2 linked regions of the Immundisolibacter sp. genome follow. The protein of the gene in region 2 binds, or shares a complex with, the protein of the main gene of each other region. Links are inferred from orthologs where the notes say so. Each region holds a gene or a part of one and is shown on either strand. Other genes may lie near its edges.

The links.
Region 1: the proteins of H5U26_RS08010 (region 2) and H5U26_RS02975 are in contact, whole or in part, in a cryo-EM structure (PDB 8I8X), measured with the Escherichia coli proteins. The link is inferred for Immundisolibacter sp. from one-to-one orthologs.

Annotation. Positions count from the first base shown.
Region 1 is NZ_JACIZD010000001.1:612,890-615,797, reverse strand. It holds H5U26_RS02975 (VacJ family lipoprotein), read right to left. Parts: upstream 1,916-2,908; coding sequence 1,085-1,915; downstream 1-1,084. Other genes in the region: apbC (iron-sulfur cluster carrier protein ApbC), read right to left, coding at 2,621-2,908; dcd (dCTP deaminase), read right to left, coding at 2,031-2,597; ggt (gamma-glutamyltransferase), read left to right, coding at 1-961. UniProt on the Escherichia coli protein: Involved in a phospholipid transport pathway that maintains lipid asymmetry in the outer membrane by retrograde trafficking of phospholipids from the outer membrane to the inner membrane.
Region 2 is NZ_JACIZD010000004.1:80,798-86,603, forward strand. Bases 1,282-4,247 are described here. They hold H5U26_RS08010 (ABC transporter substrate-binding protein), read right to left. Parts: upstream 3,086-4,247; coding sequence 2,477-3,085; downstream 1,282-2,476. Other genes in these bases: H5U26_RS08000 (ABC transporter ATP-binding protein), read right to left, coding at 1,282-2,176; H5U26_RS08005 (STAS domain-containing protein), read right to left, coding at 2,173-2,466; mlaD (outer membrane lipid asymmetry maintenance protein MlaD), read right to left, coding at 3,085-3,564; mlaE (lipid asymmetry maintenance ABC transporter permease subunit MlaE), read right to left, coding at 3,580-4,247. Also shown: grxD (Grx4 family monothiol glutaredoxin), read right to left, coding at 1-135; H5U26_RS07990 (BolA/IbaG family iron-sulfur metabolism protein), read right to left, coding at 167-403; H5U26_RS07995 (ABC transporter permease), read right to left, coding at 469-1,236; more of H5U26_RS08000, read right to left, coding at 1,247-1,281; more of mlaE, read right to left, coding at 4,248-4,362; H5U26_RS08025 (ATP-binding cassette domain-containing protein), read right to left, coding at 4,359-5,186; H5U26_RS08030 (hypothetical protein), read right to left, coding at 5,313-5,806. UniProt on the Escherichia coli protein: Involved in a phospholipid transport pathway that maintains lipid asymmetry in the outer membrane by retrograde trafficking of phospholipids from the outer membrane to the inner membrane.

The sequences.
Region 1 (2,908 bases), on a different replicon or contig from region 2:
TGGCGCCTGGACCGAGGCCGATCTTCGCGACTACAAGGCCGTCGAACGCACGCCGCTGCGCGGTCGCTATCGCGACACGGACATCCTGACCGCGCCACCGCCCTCGTCGGGCGGCGTCGCCCTCATCACGGCACTGAACATCCTGGAAGGCTATGCGCTGAACCTGCGCGATGCGGTAACCGGCAAGCACCTGATCATCGAGGCCATGCGCCGCGCCTACCGCGACCGCGCCGAGTATCTGGGCGATCCGGACTTCGTGGCCATGCCGATCGCCCAGCTCGTCAGTAAGGACTATGCCGCCGGCCTGCGTACCGGCATCCGGCCGGACCGGGCCACGCCAAGCGCCTTCCTGCCGGGCGCCCCGGCGGCGGCGGAAGGCACCGACACCACGCATTTTTCGGTGGTGGACACCCGCGGCAACGTGGTGTCGGCGACGCTGAGCGTGAACATCCCGTTCGGCTCCGGCTTCGTGCCGCCGGGCACCGGCATTCTGCTGAACGACGAAATGGACGATTTCTCGGCCAAGGAGGGCAGCCCCAACGCCTACGGCCTGGTGGGCAACCACGCCAACGCCATCGCGCCGGGCAAGCGGCCGCTGTCGAGCATGACCCCGACCATCCTGCGTCGCGGCGACACGGTGGCCGTGCTGGGCACGCCCGGCGGCAGCCGCATCATCAGCATGGTGCTGCTGGGCACGCTCACGTTTGCGCAGGGCAATGACGACCCGGCCGCCTGGGTGGGCACCGGGCGCTACCACCACCAGTTCCTGCCGGACGTGGTCGAGTACGAGCCGCAGGGCCTCAGCGAAACCGACATCGCCGGCCTGCAGAAGCTCGGTCATACGCTAAAGCAAGTCGACCGCCGCTTCGGAAACATGCAGGCCATCGCCTGGAACACCCGCAGCGGCGCCATGCAGGCAGCCAGCGACCCACGTCGCCAGGGCAGCGCGCAGGTGCGTTAAGAAAGAAGATCGCTCGGAATCCGCTCGCCGTTCTCAGGCCGGTCAAGCAAAAAGGCCGCGGATGCTCCGCGGCCTTTTTGTTGATTGGCGGTCCGGATCGCCCGCCATGCGGGCGGCGGGATACTACTGGCCGAAGCTCGCGGCCGGCACGGGCTTGCCGCCGTCCTTGTTCTCGACCAGATTCTGCCGATGCTGCGTGTAAGACGAGCGCACGAAGGCGTAGCGGTCCAGCGCCGCCTGTTCCAGCACCGTGCTGGCGTCGAGCAGCCGGTAGCGGGTGTCGATGCCGCCCAGAATGGTGACACCCCAGCGCGTGCCGTCGTCCTCGATGTAATTTTGCGGCAACAGGAAGTAGTTGCCGACCAGGCCGACGCCATCGCGCACGCTGCTCGGCCCAAGAATCGGCAGCACCAGGTACGGCCCTGAGCCAATACCCCAGGCGCCGAAGGCCTGGCCGATGTCCTCGCGGCGCTTTTCCAGGCCCCAGCCGGTGGCGACGTCGAAGATGCCGACCACGCCGACCGTGCTGTTGACCACGAAGCGGCCGACATCCTCGGCGCTTTCCTGGAAATTGCCCTGCAGCAGGTCGCTGACCGCCACCACCGGCGTGAACAGGTTGTCGAACACGTTGCTCACGCCGCGCTTGACGGGCTTGGGCAGCGCCCAGTCGTAGCCCTTGGCAACCGGCTTGATGACGAAGCGGTCGGCCTGTTCGTTGAACCAGAACACGCCGCGGTTGATTTTCTCCAGCGGATCGCTGACCTCGGGCGTGGTTTCCTGCTCCCACTCATCGAAGCCGTCGTCCGCCCCGCTGCCCGCGTTGGTCGCCGTCGTGCTGGTCGTCACCGCGTCTTGCGGCCGCTCGAAGTTGTCACCCCCGGCTGCCATGGCGCCACCGCCCAGCGCGGCACTCAGGCCGCCGGTCAGCATGAGTGCAGCGACTTTCTTGTTCATCTGGAGTATTCCTCGGCAATCGTTGACTGATTTTTGGGTTATCGCCGCAAGGCCCGACGGCTTGAGCATGAGTCGGCGCGGTACCGGGCCGATTATGCCCCGCCGCGGGCCACGCTCACAGCCGCGGCACCACCACGCCGACCTGGCCCTGGTATTTGCCGCCGCGGTCCCTGTACGAAACCTCGCAGGTCTCGTCGGACTCGAAGAACACCACCTGCGCGCAGCCTTCCCCGGCATAAATCTTTGCCGGCAGCGTCGTGGTGTTGGAGAACTCCAGCGTGGCGTAGCCCTCCCACTCCGGCTCGAACGGCGTCACGTTGACGATGATGCCGCAGCGGGCGTACGTGGACTTGCCCAGACACACCGTCAGCACGCTGCGCGGGATGCGGAAGTACTCCACGGTGCGCGCCAGCGCGAAGGAGTTGGGCGGAATCACGCACACGTCCGATTCGACATCGACCAGGCTGGCGGCGTCGAAGTTCTTGGGGTCCACCACCGCCGAATGCACATTGGTGAATATCTTGAATTCGCGCGCCACGCGGATGTCGTAGCCGTAGCTCGACAGCCCGTAGGAGATGACCCGCTGGCCGTCGACTTCGCGCACCTGACGCGGTTCGAACGGCTCGATCATGCCCTGCTGCTCGGCCATGCAGCGGATCCAACGGTCGGATTTGATGCTCATGCGGTGCTTCCAGGCCGGGCGGTTCAGTCGTTGACGACGGTGATCTTGGGGAAATGGCGGGCGTAATCCTTGCCGCGCCTGGCCAGGCTGGCCGCAGCGCGCAGGGCGATTTCCCGATACGCGCGGGCGATCGGTCCGTCGGGATCGGCGGCCACCGTGGGCTGACCGCCGTCAGCCTGTTCGCGGATATGCACATTCAGCGGCAGGGAGCCCAGCAGCGGCACGCCGTATTTTTCGGCCATGCGACCGCCGCCGCCGGCGCCGAAGATGTGTTCCTCGTGCCCGCACTGGCTGCAGATGTGGGTGCTCAT
Region 2 (5,806 bases):
CTCGACGCCGCAGGCCTCCAGCATCTGCACCGCCTTGCCGGAGAAGCCGCACTGCGGAAACCGCCGGTCGCCCTTCATGAACAGCACCACCGGCACCGCATTGACGAAGCGGTCGATCTTTTCGAGCACATCCATGGCCATTACCTCGCGTGGGGGAGTGAGGGGCTCAACGCTGTTCCCAGGCGGCGCGCGTGAAGGTGCGCAGCGACAGGGCGTGCACGGCGTCATCGTGCATCTGCCCGGCCAGAGTCTGGTAGACCATCTGATGCTGCTGCACCAGCCGCTTGCCGGCGAAGGCGTCACACACCACCACCGCCTCGAAATGGCGACCGTCGCCGTCGACCAGGGCCAGCGAGTCCGGCAGACCCTTTTCGATCAGTTGCTTGATGGTTGCAGGATCCATGACCGGGAATCTTGGCGTGCAGATCAGAACTGGGGAAGCGCTGGAGCAGCGGCGCCTTCCGGGCCTCAGCCGCGCAGCTTGTAGCCGCGCGAAAGCAGGCGCAGGCACAGTATACACAAGGCGACATTGGCCCCGGCCATGACCGCCACGCTCAGCCACGGCGACACGTCGGAGTGGCCGAAGAAGCCATACCGGAAGCCGTCGATCAGATAGAAAAAGGGATTCGCGCGCGACAGCGCCTGCCAGGCCGGCGGCAGGCTGTGGATGGAATAGAACACGCCGCTCAGGTACGTCAGCGGCAGGATCACGAAATTCTGCACGGTGGCCACCTGGTCGAACTTGTCGGCCCAGATGCCGGCCAGCAGGCCGCAGGTGGCCAGCAGCCCGCCACCGAGCAGACCGAACACGAGCAGCAGCAGCGGATGCGACGCCGTCGTGCCCAGGTAGAAGAACGCCACCACGAAGACGCCAATGCTGACCACCACCGCCCGCACCAGTGCCGCACCCACGAAGGCGAGATAGAACTCCAGATGCGACAGCGGCGCCAGCAGCACGAACACGATGTTGCCGGTGACCTTCGAGAAAATCAGGCTGGACGAGGTGTTGGCAAACGCGTTCTGGATGATGGTCATCATCATCAGACCCGGCACCAGGAACTGCGGATAGCTGACGCCTGGGTACACCTCCACCCGACCGGCCAGCGCGTGCGAGAAGATGAACAGGTACAGCAGCGCGCTGACCACCGGCGCGGTCACGGTCTGCATGAACACGACCGTGAAGCGCTTGACCTCCTTCACGAACAGCGTCCACAGGCCGGGCCAGTTGCCGATCATGCCGCGGCCATCACGCACCGGCGGGCAGGTGATGCCCGGCGGTCAGTTCCAGGAACACCTGCTCCAGCGTCTGCTCCCGGGTGCTGATCTCCAGCACCGACAGCCCGGCCGTGTGCAAGGCCGACAGCACGCGCGACAGGTCGTCCCCGCCGCGCTGCAGGCGCAGCACCAGCCAGCCGTGTTCGCGCGAAACCAGGCAGGCGAGGACTTGCGGCGGCAACTGGGCCGGCTCGCTGGCCAGGCGCAGGTGCACCTGGTACCAGGGATGGCGCCCCAGCAGGCTGCGCTTGTCATCGAGCGCCACCACCGTGCCGTGGCTCATGATGGCGATGCGGTCGCACATCGCCTCGGCCTCTTCGAGGTAATGCGTGGTCAGCACGATGGTCATGCCCTCGTCGTGCAGGCGCTGCGCGAAGGCCCACAGGGTCTGGCGCAGTTCCACGTCGACACCGGCCGTCGGTTCGTCGAGCACCAGCACACGCGGCTTGTGCACCAGCGCCTGGGCAATCAGCACGCGCCGCTTCATGCCGCCGGACAGGTTCCGCATGTTGGTGCCGGCCTTGTCGGCCAGACCCAGCGCCCGCAGCAGCTCGTCGATCCAGGCCCGGTTGCTGCGCGCCACGCCGTAGTAGCCGGCCTGGATGCGCAGGAAATCGCGCACCTCGAAGAATGGGTCGAACACCAGCTCCTGCGGCACCACGCCGATGGCCCGGCGCGCCGCCACGGCATCGCGCTGCACGTCGTGGCCCAGCACGGCGGCGGAACCGGCATCCGGTCGGGTCAGGCCGGCAAGGATGTTGATCAGGGTGGACTTGCCGGCGCCGTTGGGACCCAGCAGGCCGAAGAACTCGCCGGGCTGGATTTCCAGGTCCACGCCGCGCAGGGCATGGACCTGCCCGAAATGCTTGTGCAGCTGTCGGACGGCGATGGCCGCCGTCATGGAGCCGCCAGGCTGGCGTCGATCTGATCCAGTTCGCTCACTTCGGCCAGGCTGCGCAGCGCCGCAGGAACGGCGGTGAATTCGACCTGCACGCCCTTTTGCTGGCCCATGCGCAGCCATTCCACCAGCAGCGCCAGCGCTGCGCTGTCCACCGCGGTGACGCCGGAAAGATCGAAGCTCAGCCGCTGGCGGGGCCGAAACAGCGGCGCGCTGTCCGCCAGGCGCGCGCTCACCGTCGCGAAGGTCAGCGGACCGTCGACCCGCACCCGGCCGTCGGCATCGACGTTCATCGGGCGCCGATCAGGAATTCGCGCTGCGGTTGCGGTCGGCCAGCTGCTTGAGCAGGCCGTCCATGCCGTCGCGCTTGATGATGGCCGAATACTCGGACCGATACGTCACCACCAGGCTGACGTTCTCGATGATCACGTCATACACCTTCCACTCGCCGCTGCGGTTGGTGAGCAGGTAATCCACGCTGACCTTGGGGCCGTCCGGGCGGATGATCTCGGTGCGCACGGTGACCCGATCGGCGCCGGCCGGAGCCTGCGCCGGCAGGTAGTTGAGCTTCTCGCTGTCGTACTGGCGCAGCGCCGTGCCGTAGGTGCGCAGCAGCAGGTCCGAGAATTCGGCGATGAACTGCTCGCGCTGGGCCGGCGTGGCGGTGCGCCAGTGGGCACCCAGCACCCACTGCGCGGTGCGCTCGCGGTCCAGACGCGGGAACACCACGTCGCGAACCAGCTGGAACAGGGCGTGGTCGTCCTGGTAGCGGGCCCGGTCGCTGCGCAGGCTGTCGAGCACCCGCTCGGCGGTCTCGCGCACCACCGCGGTGGGATCATCCGACGCTGTCGTCAGGCACGCAGTGCCGGCCAACAGCAGGCCCAACATCGCCGTTGCAATTCGCTTCACCATCACTTGCCTCCGTCCTTGTCACTCTTGCCGGCCTGCCCGTACAGGAACTGGCCGATCAGCTGCTCGATCACCAGTGCCGACTGGGTGATCTCGATTTCGTCACCGTCCTTGAGCGGGTCCGGCGCGCCGCCCGGATCGAGGCCGACGAATTGTTCGCCAATCAAGCCGGCGGTACGGATCGCCGCCACCGTGTCCTGCGGCAGGTTGTCGTAGCGGGCGGTAATGGCCATCTTGACCACCGCCTTGAATCGTTCGTTGTCGAAATCGATCGCCGCCACGCGCCCGACCCGCACGCCGGCCACCGTGACCGGCGCCCGCACGCGCAGGGTGCCGATGTTGTCGAAGCGTGCCACCAAGGTATAGGCATCACCATCGCGATACTCGGCCAGGTTGCTCGCCCGCACCGACAAAAACGCCAGCGCCGCCAGCCCCAGCGCCACGAACAGACCCACCCACACCTCGACGGTACGCGATTGCATGAAACCGGATTCTCCTCAGGGCTCGCCGAACATCAGCGCGGTGAGCAAAAAGTCTGCGCCCAGCACCGCCAGCGAGGCGGTCACGACGGTGCGCGTGGTGGCGCGACCGACCCCTTCTGCGGTCGGCACGGCATCGTAGCCCTCGAACACCGCAACCCAGGTCACCACGGCACCGAACACCACACTCTTGATGACGCCGTTCAGGATGTCGTCGAAGAAATCGACGCCGCTTTCCATGTGCGACCAGTACGGCGCGGGGTCGAGTCCCAGCAGTTTTACCCCGACCAGGTAGCCACCCAGGATACCGACCGCGCTGAACACCGCCGCCAGCAACGGCAGGCTGATGAAGCCGGCCAGCCAGCGCGGCGCCAGCACGCGCCGGAACGGGTCCACCGCCATCATTTCCAGCGCCGACAGTTGCTCGGTGGCCTTCATCAGGCCGATCTCGGCGGTCAGCGCCGAACCGGCACGGCCGGCGAACAGCAGAGCGCTCAGAACCGGCCCCAGCTCGCGCACCAGCGACAGCGCCACCACGATGCCAAGACTGCTCTCGGAGCCGAAATCGACCAGCGTATTGTAGCCCTGCAGGCCCAGCACCATGCCCACGAACAGACCTGACACCAGGATGATGACCAGCGACAGCACGCCGACGCTGAACACCTGCTTGGCCAGGCGCCGCGGCGCCAGGAACTGCGCCGGCACCGCCGCCAGCAGCGGCAACAGGAACCCGCCGGCCCGCCCCAGGCGCGCCAAACCATCCAGCGTGCGCGCACCCAGCCCTTGCAACGGACCGCTCATGAGGCATCCGCCAGCAGGTCGTCGCGGTACTCGACCGCCGGGTAGTGGAAATGCACCGGGCCGTCGGGCTCGCCGCTCAGGAACTGGTGCACCATCGGTTCGGTCGAGGCCAGCAGATCCTCGGGCTTGCCATGGCCGATCACCTTGCCCTGGGCAATTACGTAGGCGTAATCGGCGATGCGGCAGGTCTCATGGATGTCATGCGACACCACCAGACTGGTCAGGCCAAGCGCCCGGTTCAGGGCGGCGATCAGCCGCGTCAGGATGCCCATGGAAATCGGATCCTGGCCGGTGAACGGTTCGTCGTAGAGGATCAGCATCGGGTCCAGCGCGATGGCCCGGGCCAGCGCCACGCGCCGCGCCATGCCACCGGACAGCTCGCTCGCCATCAGGTGGCGGGCGCCGCGCAGGCCGACCGCCTGCAGCTTCATCAGCACCAGCGAGCGCAGCAGCGTCGGAGGCAGGTCAGTGTGCTCGCGCACCGGGTAGGCCACGTTGTCGAACACATCGAGGTCCGTCAGCAGCGCACCGCTCTGAAACAGCATGCCGATCTGCTTGCGCAGCGCATACAGGTCCGACCTGGACAAGGTGGTCACTTCCTGGCCGGCCACCTTGATGGAGCCGGCCTGCGGCCTGAGCACGCCGCTGATCAGCTTCAGCAGCGTGGTCTTGCCGGTGCCGCTCGGGCCCATCACGGCGGTGATCCTGCCACGCGGGATATCGAGGTCCACCCGGTCGAAGATGACCCGCGCGCCGCGCCGGAAACTGAGGCCCCGGATCTGGATCAGCGGCTCAGCGGCGACACTGTCTTGGTTGTTATTCATGGAGGGGTATGGAGCAAGGGCGGGCAAGTCTCGGTCTTGCCCGCCGACACTGTCAACCGCGTGTCACATGAGCCGCTGCGGCAAGCGCCGGTCAGGAACGATGCGCCGGTGGTGCTTGCCGCGCCCTCAGGAGCCTTCCCTGGATGGAAAACCGAACAAGCCGCGGTTGCGTATCAGTTCGGCCACCACCGGCGGTACCTGCCTGGCCCAGCCGGGCGCATCGGCGCGCAGCGCCGGCAGTACCTGCCGCCAGTCGATGTCGAGCACCGCTTCGTTGGCACCGGCCAGGGCCAGAATCTGTCCACCTTCGTACAGGTGGCGGTAGATGTGGTGCACCGCCGGGTTCGGGTCGAAATTGTCGGCGGTGATCAGAGTGCCGTCGGCAGCCCGCCCTGGATAGACATACATCCATGTCTTGTCGCAAAACAGACGCCCGAAGGCCTCCAGAATCCCCCCTTCCAGGTCGGAGTAGAACGCCGGACTGAAGATGTCGCGCAGATTGTCCAGCCGCGCGACGATGCCGATGCGGCCCTGCGTGTAGCGACGCAGGAACGCCCGCAGACGGAAATAGCGCAGATAGTCGGACACCAGCACGTGGTAGCCGAGTGCGGTGAGCGTGT